DNA from 2 places in the Microbispora sp. CA-102843 genome. Region 2 is predicted to be linked to the other one. Evidence: riboswitches for the same ligand, from Rfam matches in the RefSeq annotation. Region 2 holds a riboswitch; the other holds the start of a gene.
What was found. A riboswitch is a leader RNA that binds a small molecule or an ion and turns the genes downstream of it on or off. The one in region 2 is predicted to bind glycine.
Positions count from the first base shown of each region.

Region 1: another riboswitch for glycine. It lies ahead of gcvP (aminomethyl-transferring glycine dehydrogenase); the one in region 2 lies ahead of gcvT (glycine cleavage system aminomethyltransferase GcvT).

Region 1 covers NZ_JBNJNF010000001.1:5,040,500-5,050,675, forward strand. The annotation lists gene ACQEVJ_RS23455 (RNA polymerase sigma factor) at 1-887, shown strand, start outside; gene ACQEVJ_RS23460 (hypothetical protein) at 956-1,165, opposite strand; gene ACQEVJ_RS23465 (hypothetical protein) at 1,256-1,456, shown strand; gene ACQEVJ_RS23470 (hypothetical protein) at 1,437-1,835, opposite strand; gene ACQEVJ_RS23475 (hypothetical protein) at 1,971-2,423, opposite strand; gene ACQEVJ_RS23480 (TetR/AcrR family transcriptional regulator C-terminal domain-containing protein) at 2,538-3,113, shown strand; gene ACQEVJ_RS23485 (DUF5999 family protein) at 3,438-3,638, shown strand; gene ACQEVJ_RS23490 (alpha/beta hydrolase family protein) at 3,635-4,237, opposite strand; gene ACQEVJ_RS23495 (hypothetical protein) at 4,295-4,738, shown strand; gene ACQEVJ_RS23500 (hypothetical protein) at 4,752-5,294, opposite strand; gene gcvP (aminomethyl-transferring glycine dehydrogenase) at 5,386-8,211, opposite strand; glycine riboswitch at 8,393-8,486, opposite strand; gene ACQEVJ_RS23510 (response regulator) at 8,509-9,210, opposite strand; gene ACQEVJ_RS23515 (sensor histidine kinase) at 9,207-10,176, opposite strand, start outside.
Region 2 covers NZ_JBNJNF010000001.1:7,483,715-7,493,890, forward strand. The annotation lists gene ACQEVJ_RS34605 (TIGR04500 family putative peptide maturation system protein) at 1-299, shown strand, start outside; gene ACQEVJ_RS34610 (DUF4240 domain-containing protein) at 367-1,173, opposite strand; gene ACQEVJ_RS34615 (AfsR/SARP family transcriptional regulator) at 1,421-2,293, shown strand; glycine riboswitch at 2,641-2,738, shown strand; glycine riboswitch at 2,739-2,834, shown strand; gene gcvT (glycine cleavage system aminomethyltransferase GcvT) at 2,877-3,968, shown strand; gene gcvH (glycine cleavage system protein GcvH) at 3,965-4,357, shown strand; gene ACQEVJ_RS34630 (L-serine ammonia-lyase) at 4,391-5,764, shown strand; gene ACQEVJ_RS34635 (hypothetical protein) at 5,811-7,289, shown strand; gene ACQEVJ_RS34640 (hypothetical protein) at 7,218-7,709, opposite strand; gene ACQEVJ_RS34645 (DUF6286 domain-containing protein) at 7,711-8,442, opposite strand; gene ACQEVJ_RS34650 (amino acid deaminase/aldolase) at 8,644-9,819, shown strand; gene ACQEVJ_RS34655 (DUF3618 domain-containing protein) at 9,915-10,176, opposite strand, start outside.

The DNA.
Region 1 (10,176 bases), 2.4 Mb from region 2:
AGTCCATCGGCCGCCGCACCCTGCTCACCGCCGCCCAGGAGGTGGAGCTGGCCAAGCGCATCGAGGCCGGTCTGTACGCCGAGTACAAGCTGGAGACCGCGCTCGAGAGCGGGGACCTGCCGCCGCACGTACGTGAGGACCTGGAGTGGGTCATCGAGGACGGCAGGCGAGCCAAGGACCACATGCTGGAGGCCAACCTCCGCCTGGTCGTCTCGGTGGCCAAGAAGTACACCGACCGCGGCATGGCCCTGCTCGACGTCGTGCAGGAGGGCAACCTCGGCCTGATCCGCGCCGTCGAGAAGTTCGACTACACCAAGGGCTACAAGTTCTCGACCTACGCCATGTGGTGGATCCGGCAGGCCATCCAGCGCGGCTTCGCCGACTCGGCCCGCACGATCCGGCTGCCCGTCCACGTGCTGGAGATGCTGTCGAAGCTGTCGCGCGTCGAGCGTGACATGCACCAGCGGCTCGGCCGGGAGCCCACGCCGGAGGAGCTGGCCGTCGAGCTGGACAAGACGCCGGACCAGATCGAGGAGCTGCTGCGCACCAGCCGGCAGCCGATCAGCCTCGACTCGACCATCGGCGAGGACGGCGAGACCCGCATCGGCGACCTCATCGAGGACGTCGACTCCCCCGAAGCGTCCGAGGTCGTGGACCGGCAGCTGCTGGCCGAGCAGCTCAAGGGCGTGCTGAGCAACCTGTCGCCGCGCGAGGCCAAGATCATGAGCCTGCGCTTCGGCCTGGCCGACGGCAAGCCGCACACGCTGGACGAGATCGGCAAGCACCTGGGCCTGACCCGGGAGCGGATCCGCCAGCTGGAGAAGGAGTCGCTGTCCAAGCTGCGCCACCCGAGCAACACCCGCCCGCTGCTCGACTGGGCTAGCTGAGACCTGGGCCAGCTGAACCAGACGTCCGTACGGCCCGCGCCCTCAGGGGGTGCGGGCCGTACTGCTTTTCACCCGGCCTGGTGGTCGTCCCGCCTGCCGCCGCGGAGCCGGTGGAGGAACACCCACAGTGCGGGGCGGGAGGGTCTCCTGTCGCCGTCGCCGGGAACGTCCTCCGGCCGGCTCGCGGAGTCGCCGTCCGCGCCTGACTCCCGGCGAGGCGGCGGGGCGAAGCCCTGGCGGACCTCGTACTGCACGGGGAGGGACCGCAGCGCGCGCATGAAGGGAGAGGACGCCAGGGCAGCTGATCGGGCGAGAGGGCGAGTCTCAACGCGGAGAAGCGCTCCAGCAGCCGGCGCACGGCGATGGTGGTGAGCTGGGTGGCCAGCCGCCGGCTCGGGCACCGATGCGGGCCCGCGCCCCACGACAGGTGCGTGCGGGTGCTGCGCACGGTGTCGTCGCTGAGCGCGGAGGCGATCTGCGGATCGTTGTTCGCCGCCGCGACGGACAGCAGCACGGGGTCGCCCGCGGCGATCGTGAAGCCCCCCAGCTTCACGTCCGCCCTGGCGTAGCGTCCCCGCGCTCGAGGGTGACGCCGAGGAGGTGGTTGGCGACCATCAACGGCAGCGGCCGCCCGTACTGGGCGAACAGGTCCGCGAGCCCGGAGGACGACCCCTCCGTGACGACGTCGATGAGATCGTCGCAGTACCGCAGGATGGCGCGCTCCATCGCCTGGGCCTGCGGATGAGCGGGGTCCTGGTATGGCCGCAGCGCCGCGTCCCAGGCCGCGCGGCCCATGCGGTGCCTGTCCCCGTCCTGGAACCCGGTGTTGTCCGCCGCGAGGAGGGCCAACGGCGGCCAGTCGGCGGGAACCCGGCCTTCGGTGTACGCCCGCCAGTTGGCCACGCACTTGCTCCACCGGTCGCCCGCGTTCTGCAGGACGTGCAGCACCTCTTCGTAGCCGAGGACGAACCAGACAGGGACGCCGAGGAGGTCCGGGCGTCCGGGGCGGAAACGACGACCGGCCCGCCGGGGCTGAAGAACCCCGGCGGGCCGGCGGACGGGCCTGTGCGGGCCTGCTCGTGCCTAGTGATTCGCGGCGGCCAGGCCCTTGCGCACGTCGCGCGGGGTCAGCCGGGCGGGGTCGCCCGTCTTGGAGGCGCGGGGCACCCGGGGGATGCCGCTGAGGCGGTGCGCCTCGCGCATCGTGCGCAGGCGGTTCACCTCGTCGGTCCACAGCGCACCGTTGGGGGTGGCCTTCGCCTTGCGCCGGGCGATCCTGCTGTCGTAGGACTTCACGCCGAAGGTGGCGCGCTGGCCCGCCTCCGCGGCGCGCAGCGCCTCTGTCAGGGCGGAGTCGAGGCCCAGGGCCGCCTCACGGAGCTCGGGGAGCGGCACGCCCGCCGCCTTCGCCTCCTGGAACCGCCGCTGCGCCACCCGGACCTTCTCCAGCACGTGGTCGAAGTCCTTCCGGATCTCCAGATCCGCGTGGTAGCGGACCTCCGCCTCCCGGCTCACCCGCGGACGGAAAAACGCCATCGTCAGCCCCTTCGGTATCGAACTCGCGTCCCAACCGGTAGCGTACGCGCTCCGCGCAGGGGCCCGTACCGCAGGGTGCGCCGCCCTTTACGAAGTAAGGCTCGATATGGCAGCATGATCGCCGTGCCTGCCAAGCGACCACCCGTCCCCCTGTCCCGCGAGCGGATCATCGACGCCGCCCTGCACATCGCCGACGGCCAGGGCCTGCGCCGGCTGACCATGCGCCGCCTCGGCGACGCCCTCCAGGTGGAGGCCATGGCCATCTACCACCACCTGCCGCGGGGCAAGGATGCGCTGATGGACGCCCTCGCCGAGCACGTGACGACCGTGGAGGTCGATCCGGCCGCCGCCACCACCTGGCAGGACAGGGCGCGCGCCTGGGCCCGCGCGAGCCGTGCCGCGCTGCTCGAGCACCCGGGCGTGCTGTCGCTGGCCCTGACCAAGCCGCCGAAGGGGTCGGCCCTCATCGCGATCGGGGAGCAGACCGAGCAGTTGCGCGAGGCGGGGGCGGGCGACCCGGCGGGAGCGGTCCGCGCGCTTCGGGCCTACGTGTTCGGCAGCGTGGCGGTGGAGGTCCAGCAGTCGGGGTGGGCCGACCCGGACGCCGAGGTGCGCGACGCGCGCACCGCCGAGGGCGAGCGCGACTTCGAGCACGGCCTCGACGCGTTGATCGCCGGCCTCGGCGGCTGAGACCTGGGGATTTCCGGGCCGTCCGCATCGGTCACTCCTGGTGGCCGGAATCTGTGATCTCTCGGTTACCCGGCCGTCGGCGTGTCGAGGCTGGACCGTTGCCTCCAATGGGGCATTCTTGTGTACTAGGTCACATCAGTGCGCGTGAGCCTGCTCGGGGTGCGGCCGGGTTCCCTGCCCGACCGGCGGAAATGCTCCGAACGGACTATGTCGTACGGATGCCGCCGAGCCGCAAACTGGTGTAGTCCAGTGTGGTGTGCGTCATACCCCACGGACGCCAGGAAGACAAAAAAGAGCGAACGATAAAGACACGGAGCCCCGGCGATGTGCCCTCATGAACCGGCCTGTCCCACCGCGGACGCGAAAGACCGAGAAGCCGCCCGCACGATAGCCTGCCACCCGGAGCAGGGCTGGAGCCTTCTCTGCAACGGCGTCGTGCTGTTCGAGGACACCGGCGAGCTGCTGCCCGACGGCGGCGTCATCGCCCCGCACCGCCCCACCGACATGGCCATCAGCGCGGCCTAGCCCTCCACCGACAGAGGCGGAAGCAGCCACCGCGCCACCACCTCGCCCACCCGGGCGGGGTCCTTCTTGAACTCGTGCCCCTCCCCCGGGAGGACCACGAGACATGCGGCGTCCTTCTCGTCCGGCACGCCGAACGGATCCCGATCCCCGTTGACCACGAGCACGGGGGTCCCCGCCTGCCGCAGCTCTTCCGCACGTGACCGTTCCGGCTTGCCCGGCGGGTGGAGCGGGAACGCGAGCGCCACCACCGCATCGGCCCCGGCGGCGCGCGCGGTGCGGCAGGCGACCCGCGCGCCGTTGCTCCGCCCGCCCTGGACGAACGGCAGGCCCGGGTGGCGCTCGCGGAGCGCGGCGACGATCGACAGCCACGCCTCGTCCTGCTTTACCGCCGACCCCGGCGCTCGCGCGCCGCGCAGCCGGAACGGCTGCACCACCCGGGCGACGGTCCCCCCTGTGGCCAGCACCGCGTCTCGTACGGCGAGAAGGTCGGGGGCGTCCGCACCTCCCCCGGACCCGTGGGTCAGGACCAGCAGCAGCCGCGGATCGGCCGCCTCGTCCACCTCGGCCAGGGCGCGGCCGTGCGGAGTGTCGATCTCCATGCCGGTGACGGTATCGGGTCCGACCGGAGCAGGAGGACCCGACCCTCCGATCGGAGGATGGCAGTCCCCCGTGTAAGGGGCGAGAATGTCATGGTGCCGGACATCGCATCGCAGCAGCCGCCCACGACCGGGCGTCCCGTCCCTCCGCCGACGGCGGCCCCCTCGACCCGCGAGGACCTGCGCGCCGTCATGGCGGCCCGCCGCGACCTCGGCCCGGAGTACGAGGACGCGCTGGTCGACTCGTTCCTCGACAAGCTCGACGTGGAGATCGCCGCGCGGGTGCGCAACGAGGTGGCGGCCCAGCTGCGCCACCAGCCGCCCGGGCCCCCGGTCAAGCAGAAGGACAGCGCCGTAGGCGTGGCCATGGGGTCGCTGGCCCTGGGCATCCCGTTGACCGGGATCGCGGTGGGGAACGCCGGCCTGGCGGGCCTGCTCCTGTCCTGGGGCGGGATCATCGCGGTCAACTTCGCCTACGCCATCAGCCGCCGCGTCCAGCGCTGAGCCACTTCCCGGCTCAGGCCTCGACGCCCTCCTCCATGGCGGGACGCACGTCCCGCCCGAGGCGCAGCCGCACCTGCTCGGCCAGCGCCTCGTCGGGGTGGTCGAGGCCGTAGCGCCACACGGTCTCCGCGTCGGCGTCGCGGCCCCGCAGCGGCAGCGTACGGGCCAGCAGCTCGATCGCGAGCGCGCCCGTTCCGGCGTCGGCCCCCTCCTGGCGGCTGTCCTCCACCGCCCCGGCGAACTGCGCGCACGCCATCTCCAGGTGCGCCATGCCGAGCAGCACCCGCAGGCGTGCCGGGTCGGCCACCGCGCTGACCGACAGCGCCTCCAGCAGGACGTCGGCGGCCCTCTCGGGCTCGCCGTCCTCAAGCAGCCGCTCGGCCATCCGCTCGACCACGACGGACAGGCCCTCGCCGGCCTCGCCGCGGTCCGGCGCGTTCTCGTCCGCGGCGAGTTCCGCGAAGATCGCGGCCGCGCCGTCGAGGTCGCCGCCCTCGGCGAGCCGGCGTGCGTGGTCGAGCCGGTCGGACCGCCGCCCGGAATCGATGGCCGTCATACAGGGGCCTCGCATGGTCGCAGGTGATGAGAAACGATCACCGCGATCTTAACGAGACCGGCCGCCGGGCGGGGCCGACATACTGAACTGATCAGTCCTCGTACGCCTCGAGCGGCGGGCAGGAGCAGACGAGGTTGCGGTCGCCGTACGCCTGGTCGATGCGGCGCACCGGCGACCAGTACTTGTCGTCCCGCAGGCCGGGCACCGGGTAGGCGGCCACCGCCCGCGCGTACGGGTGGGCCCACTCGTCGGCGGTGAGGCACTCGGCCGTGTGCGGGGCGTTGCGCAGCGGGTTGTCGGTCTTGTCGTACTCGCCCGACGCCACCTTCGCGATCTCGCCCCTGATGGCGATCATCGCGTCGGCGAAGCGGTCGAGCTCGGCCAGGTCCTCGCTCTCGGTCGGCTCGATCATGAGCGTCCCGGCGACGGGGAACGACATCGTGGGCGCGTGGAAGCCGTAGTCGATCAGCCGCTTGGCCACGTCGTCCACCGTGACGCCGGTCTCCTTGGTGATCTGGCGCAGGTCGACGATGCACTCGTGGGCGACCAGGCCGTCCCGGCCGGTGTACAGCACCGGGTAGTGCGGCGCCAGCCGCCGAGCCAGGTAGTTGGCCGACAGGATCGCCTGCTCGGTGGCCTGCCGCAGCCCGTCGGCGCCCATCATCCTGACGTACGCCCAGGAGATCGGCAGGATGCCCGCCGAGCCGTACGGCGCCGCCGACACGTGCGCCGGCAGGTGCTCGGCGAGGTGGGCCTTGACCGCCACCGGGCCGACGCCGGGGCCGCCGCCGCCGTGCGGGATGCAGAAGGTCTTGTGCAGGTTCAGGTGGGAGACGTCCGCGCCGAACTCGCCCAGCTTGGCCAGGCCCACCAGCGCGTTGAGGTTGGCGCCGTCGACGTAGACCTGCCCGCCGGCCTCGTGCACCCGCTCGCAGATCTCGACGATCGTCTCCTCGTACACCCCGTGGGTGGACGGGTACGTCACCATGATCGCGGCGAGCGCGTCGCGGTGCTTGTCGATCTTGGCGGTGAGATCCGCCAGGTCGACGTTGCCGTTCTCGTCGCAGGCCACCACGACCACCCGCATGCCCGCCATGACGGCGCTGGCGGCGTTGGTGCCGTGGGCGGAGGACGGGATGAGGCACACGTCGCGGCCGCCCTCGCCCCTGGAGCGGTGGTAGGACCTGATGGCCAGCAAGCCGGCGAACTCGCCCTGGGAGCCCGCGTTCGGCTGGATCGACACCCGGTCGTAGCCGGTGACCTCGGCCAGCCAGCCCTCCAGCGTCGCGATCAGCTCGGCGTACCCCTCGGCCTGCTCAGCGGGCGCGAACGGGTGGATCGAGGCGAACTCCGGCCAGGTGATCGGTTCCATCTCGGTGGTCGCGTTGAGCTTCATCGTGCAGGAGCCCAGCGGGATCATCGAGCGGTCGAGCGCGATGTCCTTGTCCTGCAGCCGCCGCAGGTAGCGCAGCATCGCCGTCTCGGACCGGTGGGAGTGGAACACCGGGTGGGTGAGGAAGTCCGAGGTCCGCTGCAGGCCGGCCGGGAGCGCGTCGGAGGTCACCCGGTCGAGGTCCTCGACCACGAGTCCGGACGCGCCGAACGCCGCCCAGACCGCCCGCAGGTGGTCCGTGGTGGTCTTCTCGTCGCAGGCGACGCCGACGTGGTCGTCGTCGGCCAGGCGCAGGTTCACGCCCCGCTCGGCGGCGGCGGCCACGACCTCGGCGGCCCGTCCGGGCACGCGGGCGAGCACGGTCTCGAAGAACTCGTCGTGGACGATCTCGACGCCGCCCTCGCGCAGCCCGGCGGCGAGGACGACCGCGTGGCGGTGCACCCGCTGGGCGATCCTCCTGAGGCCTTCCGGGCCGTGGTAGACGGCGTACATCGAGGCCATGACGGCGAGCAGGACCTGCGCGGTGCAGATGTTGCTGGTGGCCTTCTCCCGCCGGATGTGCTGCTCGCGGGTCTGCAGGGCCAGCCGGTAGGCCGTACGGCCGTCGGCGTCCACCGAGACCCCGACGAGGCGGCCCGGCATCTGCCGCTGAAGGCCCTCTCGGACGGCCATGTACGCCGCGTGGGGGCCGCCGTAGCCCAGCGGGACACCGAAGCGCTGGGAGGAGCCGACGGCGATGTCTGCGCCCTGCTCGCCCGGGGACTCCAGCAGGGTCAGCGACAGCAGGTCGGCCGCGGCCACCAGCTGCGCCCCCTGGGCGTGCGCCCGCTCGGCGACGGCGCGGAAGGACGCCGCCCGCCCGCTCGCGCCCGGGTACTGGACGAGGACCCCGAAGCACTCGGGCAGCTCGCCGGCGAGGTCGGACTCCACCAGCGTGATGCCGAGCGGCTCGGCGCGGGTCGCCAGCACGGCCTTGGTCTGCGGCAGCGCGTCGGCGTCCACCACGAACACGTCGGTCTTCACCTTGCTCGCCCGGCGGGCCAGCGTCATCGCCTCGGCCGCGGCCGTCGCCTCGTCGAGCAGGGACGCGCCGGCGACGTCGAGGCCGGTGAGGTCCGACACGACCGTCTGGAAGTTCAGCAGCGCCTCCAGCCGCCCCTGGGAGATCTCCGGCTGGTAGGGCGTGTACGCGGTGTACCAGCCCGGGTTCTCCAGCACGTTGCGGAGGACGACGCCCGGGGTGATCGTGTCGTAGTACCCGAGGCCGATCATCGGGGTCAGCACGCGGTTGCGGCCGGCGAGGGCGCGCAGTTCGGCCAGCGCCTCGGCCTCCCCCACCGCCTCGGGCAGGTTCAGCGGGCCGCGCGTGCGGATCGCCTCGGGCACGGCCACGGCGAGCAGGTCGGCCACCGACTCGTAGCCGACTGCCTCCAGCATCCGGGCGCGGCCGGCCTCGGAGGGGCCGATATGACGGGTGGCGAAGGGCGGAGCGGAAAGATCGCGAAGCGTGGACCGATCGGTCATGACAGGGGCCTCCTGAGCGGGTTGAGACCTGCGGCGACCGCCCGGCGCCTGCATGGCGCGGCCGGTCGTGAAGCGGTCTCCCCCTCTGTCATCGGACCTGAGAGCTTCACCGGGCCGTCGAGCCCGGCTTTCCCCTTCGGTGAGGCGCCGCCTGGCCGACGGGCCTGCTTTTCAGAGTCGCCTCGTCCGTGCGGTACGGATGCCTGAGAGATTCCGGGGAGGTTTGCTCCTTCGGCGCCCCTGAAAAGGCCAGGGGTCTCTCCCGCACGAGGTCGTCGGCCATACCCACTCTACCGGCTATCCGTTATCGGCCCGACTCGTGCCTTGCGCGAAACCGAGGCCGGCCTGGCGGGCCCGGACGATGGCCTCGGCCCGGTCGGCGACCGCCAGCTTGGCGAAGATGGCGGTGATGTGGTTGCTGACCGTCTTTCCGCTGATGGACAGGTGCCGGGCGATCGCCGCGTTGGACCGGCCGGCCGCGATGAGGTCGAGGACCTCCCGTTCGCGCACCGTGAGCTCGGGGAAGGGCTCGGGGACAGGATCGGAGCCCGGCGCGAGGGACGCGCCCTGCGCGAAGAAGTCGATGATCCGGCGGGCCACGCTCGGGCCGAAGACGGCATGCCCGGCCGCGACCGACCGGAGCGCCCGGATGATCTCCTCCTGCTGCGCGCCCTTGACCAGGTAGCCGAAGGCGCCGGCACGCATCGCGGCGAACACCGACTCGTCGTCCTCGAACATCGTGAGCACGAGCACCCGGGTGGCGGGCACGGCGCGCACGATGGCCCGGGTGGCCTCCACGCCGTTGGTGTCCGGCATGTGCAGGTCCATGACCACCACGTCGGGGCGGGTGAGCTGCACCTCGCGGCGGGCGGCGTCGCCGTCGCCGGCCTCGCCCACCACCACGATGTCGGGCAGCGACGCGACCAGGGCGCGCAGCCCCTCCCGCATCAGCGGGTGGTCGTCGACGACGACGATCCTGATCGGTTCCCCGGCGGTCATGACTGCTCCAGTGGTAGCCGGGCGTGGACGCGGCCTCCCCGGTCGGTGGGGCCCGCGGTGAGCGTACCGCCCAGTTCGGCCGCCCGCTCGTGCATGGAGCGCAGGCCCACGCCGTGCGGCCAGGCGCCGACGCCGCCGGCGCCGTCGTCGCTCACTTCCACGTGCAGCGCGTGGTCGGCGCGCAGGCGGATCCGGCACGCCGCGGCCGGGCCGTGGCGCAGCGCGTTGGTGACGGCCTCGGTGGCGATGCGGTACGCCGCCACCTCCACCGCGGCGGCCAGCGGCGGCAGGTCGTCCGGGGCGTCGACGGTGACCACGCACCCGGCGTGCTCGCGGCGCCAGGACTGCTGGGCGCGCTGGCGCAGCGCGCCGACGAGCCCGAACTCGTCGAGGTCGGGCGGGCGCAGGTCGTAGACGAGGCGGCGGATGTCGCCGATCGCGGTGGTCAGGTCGGCGCGCAGGTCGAGCAGGAGCCGCCCGCTCCGCTCCGGGTCGGTGCCGCGCAGGTTGTGAGCGGCATCGGCCTTGAGGGTCACCGCGGTGAGCACCGTGCCGAGGCCGTCGTGCAGGTCGCGGCGCAGCCGCCGGCGTTCCTCCTCCCGTGCGGCGACGATGCGCTTGCGGGACTCGCCCAGTTGCTCGGACAGGCGCACCGCCTGCAGGGCCAGGCCGACGGGGGCGGCCAGCAACCCCAGGGCGCGCCGGTCGGCGCCGGACAGCCGGCTCTCTCCGGCACGCAGCCCGACGAGCAGGTCGGCGGGCGGCCCGTCGGCCACCTCCAGCGACACGGTGTGCCGCAGCTGCGGCGGCCGGCCGTACGTGGCGACCAGCCGCCCGTCGGAGCTGACCGCGGCGTAGGGCAGCCGCAGCGCCTCGCACACGGCCCGCAGCACCCCGTCGAGGCCGGTGCCGAGCCGCAGGCCGACCCGGGCCGCCGCCGCCGCGGGGTCGCGGCGCTGCCCGTAC
Region 2 (10,176 bases):
GCCTGCGCCGGCTGTTCCGCGCCGAACTCGGCCCGCGGGCGGCGAACGCCGCACCCGGTGACGTCCTCGGCCCGTACGGACCCGACCCCGTGGTCACCCACGTGGTGGAGGTCAGGCCCGCCGTTCTCGACGACGCCACCCGGCGAGGGATCGAACAGCGGCTTTTCGAGGAATGGCTGGCCGATCGGCGGCGCGAGGCCCACGTGGAGTGGGTGTGGGGCGACGCCCGGCGCACCGACGCCGTCAACCAGGCCATGCGGGCCCCCGCGACCGGAGGCGACGCCGCCGCGGCCCGGTGAGCGCCGGACCCCCGCCCCCCCCAGGTCAGCGGGAACAGCTCAGCGGGAACAGGTCAGCGGGAACAGCTCAGCGGGAAGAGGACGGAAGCGGTGGAGGCGGCGTCATGTCCAGCGCCCGGGCGATCGCGCCCATGATGCGCGTGCCCTCCTCCACCGCGAGCGCTCTCAGTCCCGCGGCGTCGCTATCGCCGAAGTAGGAGCGGCCCATCCTGAACTCGGCCCTGGCGATCGTCCTGCCGCGCTCGACGTTCTCGAGGCCCCTGTCGGCGTTGACGGCGACGCCGACCTTGATTTTGCGCAGCCCAGTCTGGCTCCACCAGGCGCGCCATTCGGCGGAGTCGTTCAGGGCCCGGTCCAGCGCGTGGGCCGCGTTCTCGTACTGTCGCGGCGCGCTCTTCCAGGCCGAGCCCCGGCGTGTGTCGTACCACCGTCCGTCCGCCGGCAGTCCGGACAGCAGAGGGTCGAACTCCTCGTACCAGTCCAGGCCCGCGACACCCCACAGCACGGTCGCGACGACATCGACGAGCAGTTCGGTCTCCCCCGCGTCCCACTCCTCGCCCTCGGCCACCGCCGGATCGGCGAGCACGGCCTCGTACCGCTCCCGCCCGGCGGCGACCACCGCGTACAGCAGGTTCTCGTACGCGTCCCCGACGAGTGGGATCGGCGGCCGGCCCTCGTCGCTGACGTCGGGAACCGGACGCCCCTCAAGAGGGAGTCCGGTGAGCGCACGCACCTTTCCGGCGAGACGCGCGCAGAAGGCCTCCACCTCCTCCGCGCCCAGCGACGACAGGCGTTCGCCCAGCAGATCGGCGCCGTCTTCGTCGACCACCCCGTCGAGCGTGCCGATCAGCTCCCAGAAATCCTCGTCCGTCATAAGCCGTACCTCCCCGGGCCGGCGCCGCCCCGCGCCGATCATCGCGTAATCGGCGTCACACTCTCACATCGCCGGCATGGACAGTCGGCGCGAGCTTGATCTGTAACCGATTTCATTTGGCTTATCGGCGTATCGGAGCGCGCCGGGCCGGCATTGCGGCTCCCAGGGCGGCGTTTATGTGCTCCGTAGCGACGGACATAGAAACGACATATTTTTGACGCAAGCCGTCGGAGAGAGATATGGTCAAATGGCGATCAAAGCCGCGTCGTCGGCGCGTTCACGCTGCTTTCGTGCGAGGGGAACCGTGTTATACGCCGTGCTCGGACCGTTCCTGGCCATGAAACCCTCGGGGGACGTCATCGCCGGGCTCGCCCCGAGGCACCGGCAGCTACTGGCACTGTTCCTGCTCAATCCGAATATCGCGGTTCACCGGGACAGACTCATCGATCTGTTGTGGAATCACTGTCCCACTAAATCGGCGCCGCGGAATCTTACCACCTACATCGCACAGATGCGGCGGCGGCTCTCGCCGCGCGACCCCGACCTTTCTCCGCTGCACACCGTGGAGGGCGGGTACCTTCTTTCCGTCCCGCCCGGATCCGTGGATGCTGCAGTATTCAACCATTTCGCGGCACATGGCAGAATCGCTCGCGACAATGGCGATTACCACAATGCGGCGAGGATGTTCGAGAACGCGCTGAGCCTGTGGCGGGGCGACGCCCTGCTCGGCATGACGCACGTGGACGAGCTCTCCGGGTGGGCCGAACGGCTCGACGAGGACCGGCGTGCGGTGACCGAGGACCTCTTCGACGTACGACTGGCGCTCGGGCACCACCACGAGATCGTCGGCGGCCTCGCCCAGTGGGCGAGGCGCCATCCGCTGCGTGAACGGCCGCATCGGCAGCTCATGCTGGCGCTGCACCGGTCGGGCCGCACCCACGACGCCTCGGCGTCCTACCAGCGACTGCGCCGCACCCTGGTCGACCGCCTCGGCACCGAGCCGTCCCCCGACACCCAGGCCCTCCACCAGCGGATCCTCACCGGCGACGACCCTTCGTCCGCCCTGATGCGTCTCCGTGCGGGGCATCGGCCGCCGCGCGAATCCGATCACGCATTGTGATCCGGCGACCGAGCAGATCCTGGCTCGGCTCACGGCCGATGGAAGATCGGCCACGGATGTGGTGCGGGAAGCCATCAGGCTCGCCGACCGCCTCCGCTGGCCGGAGCAGGCCCGCGCGGACGCGGAAAGACTCGGCAAGGATCCGGACGACTTGGCCGAGGTCCGCGCCATTCGCCGCGAGCTTGGCCATCCCGCCGTAGGTGCATGAAGGGGCTCTCCACCCCGCAGCTTCGAGTCGAAGGACGAGATGCCCGCCGGCCTGGGGACGGATACCCCGATCGGGGGAATCGGGGCGATCCAGCCGGTTACGGGGATGGCGGCGAACCACTAGGCTTGCAGGACACCGGTGATCCCGTGCGGGAGAGCGTCCTGGCATCCGGTCAGGGCCCCTGAAGGAGCAAGCCCTCCCCGCGAACCTCTCAAGGCAAAGGACCGTGCGGGCCAGGTGACCTCTGGAAAGAAGGCCGGAAGGCCTCGCCGAAGGTGAAAGTCCGGCAAAGATCGGACGAAGCTCTCAGGCGCCGATGACAGAGGGGGAGGATGCCCGATAGTCAAACGCAGCATCCGTCCTTCCGAGGTGCGCATGTCCCGATCCACCCCGCTCCGCGGGGTCCACGAACGCCTTGGCGCGACCCTGACCGACTTCGCGGGCTGGCAGATGCCCCTGCGCTACGGCAGTGAGTCGGCCGAGCACAACGCGGTGCGCACGGCCGCGGGGCTGTTCGACCTGTCCCACATGGGGGAGATCTTCGTCGTCGGCGCACAGGCGGGCGAGGCGCTCGACCGCGCTCTCGTGGGGCACCTCAGCGTCCTCGCGCCCCGCCGCGCCCGCTACACGATGATCGTGAACGAGACCGGCGGCATCCTCGACGACCTCATCGTCTACCGCCTGGACGAGGACCAGTACATGGTCGTCGCCAACGCCTCCAACTACGCCCTCGTCGCCCGTGAGCTCGCCGACCGGGTCCGGGGATACGACGCGCGGGTGACCGACCGGTCGGACGAGTACGCGCTGGTCGCGGTGCAGGGCCCGCGCAGCGCCGAGATCCTGACCGCGCTGACCGACGCCGACCTCGACGATCTGAAGTACTACGCCATCCTCCCCGGCGTCGTCGCGGGCACGCCCGTCCTGATCGCACGCACCGGATACACCGGCGAGGACGGCTTCGAGCTGTTCGTGCTGAACGAGCACGCCGTGCCGCTGTGGGACGCCCTCACCGAGGCGGGCAGGGACGCCGGGCTCGTCCCCGCCGGGCTGTCGGCCCGCGACACGCTGCGCCTGGAAGCCGGCATGCCGTTGTACGGCAACGAGCTGAGCGCGGCGATCACACCGTTCGACGCCGGGCTCGGCCGGGTCGTCCGCTTCGACAAGCCCGGTGACTTCGTGGGTAAGGCCGCCCTCGAGCGGGCAGCGGAGAACGGCACCAGGCGGCGCCTGGTCGGGCTGGTGGCGCGCGGCCGCCGGGTGCCCCGGCACGGCTACCCGGTCACCCGGGACGGCGCCGTCGTCGGCGAGGTGACCAGCGGCGCCCCGTCGCAGTCCCTCGGCCGCCCGATCGCCATGGCGTACGTCGACGAGGACGCCCTGGAGAAGGGTGGCCTGGCCGTGGACATCCGGGGCAGCCAAGAACCGGTCGACGTCGTCGATCTGCCTTTCTACAGGAGGAGCAAGTGAGCACCATTCCGGACGACCTGAGCTACACCAAGGAACACGAGTGGGTGGCCGGGATCGAGGACGGCCTCACCGTGACGGTGGGCGTCACGGCGTACGCGGCCGAGCAGCTCGGCGACGTGGTTTACGTGGAGGTGCACCAGGAGGTCGGCGCCACGGTCGCGGCCGGCGACGCGGTCGGCGAGGTGGAGTCCACCAAGTCCGTGAGCGACATCTTCGCCCCGGTCGGCGGCGAGATCGTCGAGATCAACTCGGCCGTCGCGGACAACCCCTCGCTGGTCAACTCCGACCCGTACGGCGAGGGCTGGCTGTTCCGCGTGCGCGTGGAGGAGGAGCCGGAGGACCTGCTGTCGGCCGCGGAGTACACCGCGCTGACCTCCGGCGAGTCCTGACGGCCACCGGAGACGCGTGAAAGGCGACGGTCAATGGCGATCAGCGTCTTCGACCTGTTCAAGGTGGGCATCGGGCCGTCCAGCTCCCACACGGGCGGCCCGATGGCGGCGGCGCACAAGTTCGCCCGCGGGCTGCACCAGGACGGGCTGCTGGAGAAGGTCACCCGGGTCGAGGCCATCCTCTACGGCTCGCTCGGGCTGACCGGCAAGGGCCACGGCAGCGACAAGGCGGTCCTGCTCGGCCTGTCCGGCGACAAGCCCGAGCTGGTCGACGTCGACACCGTCGACGAACGGCTGGCGGCGATGCGGGCGAGCGGCACGGTCTCGTTGTACGGCGTGCACGAGATCCCGTTCGTGGTCGGCGAGGACCTCGTCTTCGAGCGCAAGCTGTCGCTCCCCCACCACCCGAACGGCATGCGGTTCACGGCGTACGCCGACGACGCCGTGCTGCGCGAGAAGGTGTACTACTCGGTCGGCGGCGGCTTCGTGGTGGACGAGAACGCCACCGGCGCCGACCGGATCAAGCCCGACGACACGGCGCTGCCGTACGCCTTCACGACCGCGCACGAGCTGCTCGCGCACTGCGCCGAGACCGGCCTGTCGATCTCCGGCCTGATGATGGAGAACGAGAAGGCCTTCGGCCGTACGGAGGAGGAGATCCGGGCCCGCCTGCTGCACCTGTGGGCCGTCATGGCCGAGTGCGTACGGCGCGGCACCAGCCGCGAAGGCGTCCTGCCGGGCGGCCTCAAGGTGCGCCGCCGGGCCCACCAGCTGTACCGGCGGCTGCAGGGCGAGGCCGACGGGACCGACCCGCTGCGGGCGATGGACTGGGTCACGCTGTTCGCGCTGGCCGTCAACGAGGAGAACGCCGCGGGCGGCCGGATCGTCACCGCGCCGACCAACGGCGCCGCCGGCATCGTCCCGGCCGTTCTGTCCTACTACATGCGTTTCCTTCCGGGCGCCGACGAGGACGGCGTCGTCCGCTTCCTGCTCACCGCGGGCGCGATCGGCGTGCTGTTCAAGGAGAACGCCTCCATCTCCGGCGCGGAGGTGGGCTGCCAGGGCGAGGTCGGCTCGGCCTGCTCGATGGCGGCGGCGGGCCTCACCGAGGCGCTCGGCGGGACGCCGGAGCAGGTCGAGAACGCCGCTGAGATCGGCATCGAGCACAACCTGGGCCTGACCTGCGACCCGATCGGCGGTCTCGTCCAGATCCCCTGCATTGAGCGCAACGCCGTCGCCTCGATCAAGGCGATCGCCGCCGCCCGCATCGCGCTGCGCGGCGACGGCCGACACTTCGTGTCGCTGGACAAAGCGATCAAGACGATGCGCGACACCGGCAGGGACATGCTCGACAAGTACAAGGAGACCTCACGCGGCGGCCTCGCCGTCAACGTCATCGAGTGCTGAGCCTCGCGCCGCCGGCGAGCGCGGCGGCGTCTCGAATGTGACGCATGTGCGGCTCACCAATATCGTGGTGCCTTCCGGCGAGGAGGAGGGCCGTCACGTGAGGTGGCGCGAGGCGCTGCGCCCGCATCGGGCGTTCCTGGTGGTGCTGGCGGCCGGGGTCGCGCTGCGCGCGCTCGCCGTGCTCGGCTACCGGCCCGTGCTGTGGTTCTGGGCCGACTCCTTCGCCTACCTCAGCTCGGCCCTGGATCTGCGGCCGCTGCCCTCGCGGCCGTCCGGCTACTCGCTGTTCCTGGCGGCGCTGAGCCCGCTGGGGAGCATCACCGCCGTCGTGATCGTCCAGCACCTGCTCGGTCTCGGCATGGCCGTCTGCGTGTACGCCGTGCTGCGCCGCCGCACACGGCTGCCTGGCTGGGGAGCGGCGCTGGCGGCGGCGCCGGTGCTGCTCGACGTCCACCAGATCCAGCTCGAACACCTCGCCATGGCGGACCTGCTGTTCACCGCACTGGTCGTGGCCGCCGTGACGATCCTGCTGTGGCGCCCCAGGCCCGGCGCGTGGTCCGTCGTCGCCGCGCTGCTGCTGCTCGGGTGCGCCACGGTCACCCGCACCCTCGGGCTGCCCCTGATCGCGCTGGCGCTGCTGCCGGTGCTGCTCGCCGGACGCTGGAGGACCGCGCTCGCCGGACTCGCCGCCGCGTCAGCCGTGCTCGGCGGGTACGCCGTCTGGTTCCACGACGCCCACGGGTCGTACGGGATGGGCGGCAGCAGCACGTGGCTGTGGTCGCGCACGATGACCTTCGCGGACTGCTCGGTCATGAAGCCGCCGAAGGAACTGGCGGTGTTGTGCCCGTCGGAGCCCCGGCTCGCCGCGCCCGCCTACATCTGGGCCGCCGACTCGCCCATCCAGCGGGTGAAGAAGGACAAGGAGCAGCTGGCCGGGGAGTTCGCCTCGCTGGCGATCCGCAGCCAGCCCCTCGACTTCCTGGCGACCGGTCTGCACGACGCCATGTGGGCGTTCGAATGGGACCGGAAGGTCTACCCCGCCCCGGGCACGCAGAGCGCGTACGTGTTCCCCGCCTCGGTGAAGCCGTTCACCTCCAAGGTGGCCTCCGGCGGCCGTACGGCGACCGAGCTGACCACCGCCTACCAGGGGAGCTCCGGGGACACGAAGGTGGCCGAGCCGTTCGCGGGGTGGCTGCGCGCCTACCAGGAGCAGGGCTTCCTGCGCGGGCCGCTGCTGGCGGCGGTCCTTCTGGCCGGGCTCGCCGGGCTGGTGGCGCGGCGATGGACGGCGCTGCTGCCCTGGGCCGTGGCGGCGGTCCTGCTTCTGCTGCCGCCCCTGATCGCCGCCTTCGACCACCGCTACGTGGTGCCCGTCGTGCCGCTCGCCTGCCTGGCCGCCGGGCTCGCCCTCGGCACGAAGGCGACCCCCGCGCCGTGGCGTCGGGAGGGGCGGTCAGCGGCGGCGGACGTGCAGACGGACGACCGCAAGCGCGTCGTCGCGGCCGACCGCGCGGCGAACGCGTGAGATCGCCGACTCGTCCAGCCGCCTGATCACCTGCCGCAGGTCGGCCGGCTGCCGGAGCGACACCGACACCCGCAGCCTGCCGTCACGCACGAGCCTGACCGAGATGCGGCCGATCCCGTCGATTCCCTTCAGCGCCACGCCGAGCATGGCGATGCCGGCACCGGTACGGCTGCCGACCCGGCCCCAGCCGAGCGCCATGAAGAGCCAGCGGGTCGCGACCAGGGCGAGCACCATGGCCACCCCCGCCAGCAGGGGCAGCGCCCACGGCTTCCCGTCCACCACGCTCGCGTCGGCCACGCTCTCGTCGATCAGGGCCGCGCCGGGCCGCCCGCGCGCGGCGGCCAGCAGGCCGAAACCCCCCGCGACCAGCGTGAGGCCCACCAAACAGAGCCCGAGGCGGTTCCCGCGTCGCGGACCCATGTCAGCCCCCTCTCCTGCGCAGCCGTACGACCACCTCCTGGCGGGACCGGACGCCGAGGCCCGACAGCCGGTCCCCGACCGCCGCGCCGACCTCGCGCAGCAGGGCGCCGGTCGTGTCCGCGTCGGCCACCACGGCGACCTCGATCCGCCTGCGCAGGATGTGGACGTTAGCCCGCCGGACGTGCTCGACCTCGCGGGCCGAGGCGGCGAGCGTCCGGCGCAGTCCGGCGCGGGTCAGGCCCATCGCGAGCAGCGGGTCCTGGCATTCCAGGGGCATGAGCCTGGGACGGCCGGGGACGAGCGCGAGGGCCACCAGTCCCGCCCCGCAGACGATCATTCCGACCGCGGCGACCGGGACGACGGGGTCGGCCGGCGTGAGGTTCAGCAGCCGGGGCGGCAGCCGCCAGGACGGGGACACCCCGAGCATGACGGCGACGACCACAGCGGTGATCGCCCAGCCGAGCAGGGCGATCACGGCGGCGACCACGACGGCGGCCGGAGTCCGGCCCGGCCGGAGGACGCGAACCGCGCTCCGCCGGCCCGCCGCGGCGTCCCTGCCGCTCGTGTCATCCATGCCGTACGTGTCGCTTCCGGCGCCGTCGGCGCCTTCTCCACTGCCTGCGCCCTTGGCGCCCTTGCCGCCTTTGCCGCTTCCGGCGCCCTTGGCGCCCGAGCCGCTGCCTTTGGCGCTCCTAGCCGACGAACCCGCCAGGATTCCCTGCACGACGCTCATCAGCCGTTCACCCTTCCCGCTCACCGCGCCGGGTCCGCTCGGTAGTCACCTCACCATGGGTACACGGAGCGGCGGCGGGACGGGCGGGTCACCCGCCGCCTTGCGCGATCATGGCGGCTGCACGGCGGAGATTTTGCCCGGGCACGGTTAACGTGAACAGCGCTCATGTATTTCCCGGCGCTGCCGTACTAGGCTGCGCCCATGGACGACCGACAGCGCCTCGACCAGGCGACGGCCCACCTGGAGCCGCCCTTCGCCGTCCTCGACATGGACGCGCTCCGGTCGAACGCGACCGCCATGGTGCGCCGGGCCAGGGGCAAGCCGATCCGGGTGGCCAGCAAGTCGATCCGCTGCCGGGCCGTGCTAGAACGGGTCCTGGCCATGGACGGCGTCTCGGGCGTCATGGCCTTCACGCTGCCCGAGGCGCTGTGGCTGGTGTCCACCGGCCTGCGGGACGTGCTCGTGGCCTACCCCACGACCGACAGGACCGCGCTGCGCGCCCTGGGATCGGACGAGGTCGCGGCACGCGAGATCACCGTCATGGTGGACTCGCCCGAGCATCTCGGCCTGATCGAGAGCCTGCGCCTCCCCCACCGGATCCGGGTGTGCCTGGACATCGACGCGGCGTTCGTGGCCTTCGGCGGCGTGTTCCGGGCGGGCGCGCTGCGGTCGCCGATCCGCGAGCCGGAGCAGGCCGCCGAGATCGCCGCGTACATCGCCAAGCGCCCCGGGCTGCGGCTGACGGGACTCATGGCGTACGAGGCCCAGATCGCCGGAGTGGGAGACGACGTTCCGGGACCGTACGGCCGCGCGGTGCGCTGGATGCAGGAGCGGTCGCGCCGCGAGCTGGTCGTGCGGCGCGGCCGGATCGTGCAGGCCGTACGTCAGGTCGCCGACCTGGAGTTCGTCAACGGCGGCGGCACGGGAAGCATCGAGAAGACCGTCGCCGAGCGGGCGATCACCGAGGTCGCGGCGGGCTCGGGGTTCTTCCATCCCCGGCTGTTCGACTTCTATCGGGGCTTCACCGGCCGTCCGGCGGCGCTGTTCGCCCTGCCGGTCGTGCGCAAGCCGGCTGCGGACGTCGTGACCGTGCTCGGCGGGGGCTACCCCGCCTCCGGGGCCCCCGGGCCCACGCGGCTGCCCCAGCCGTACCTGCCGGCGGGGCTCAGATATCACCCGGACGAGGGGGCGGGTGAGGTGCAGACGCCCCTCCTGGGCGAGGCGGCGGCCGACCTCCGTCTCGGCGACCGCGTCTGGTTCCGCCACGCGAAGGCCGGGGAGCTGTGCGAGCGCTTCGCCGGTCTGCACCTCCTCGAGGGCGACCGGGTGACCGAGGAGGTCCCGACCTACCGCGGCGAGGGCAGGACCTTCCTCTGATCGCCGGCCCGGCCTTGTGATCGTCCCTTTGGAAACGTGGACGCCGCCGTGAATCGCGTCACGGCGGCGTCGTCCCGCGGCGGGTCAGCGGCGGATCAGCGGGAGCGGCGGCGCAGCAGCACGATGGCCGCCCCCACGACGACGACCACGCCGATCCCGATCAGCACCGGAGCGATGTTGGGCGCCGGGTACTCCGCGGGCTGCTCGCCCTCGCCGTCGGCCGGGGCGTACGTGCGCGGCCCCAGGACCATGTCCTCCATGGACGCGACGAAGTCGCGCGCGTTGGCCTTCGCCTTCTCGACGCCGCGCTCCGCGACCCGCTTCGGGCTCACCCGGTCCGCGATGGCGTCGACCGTG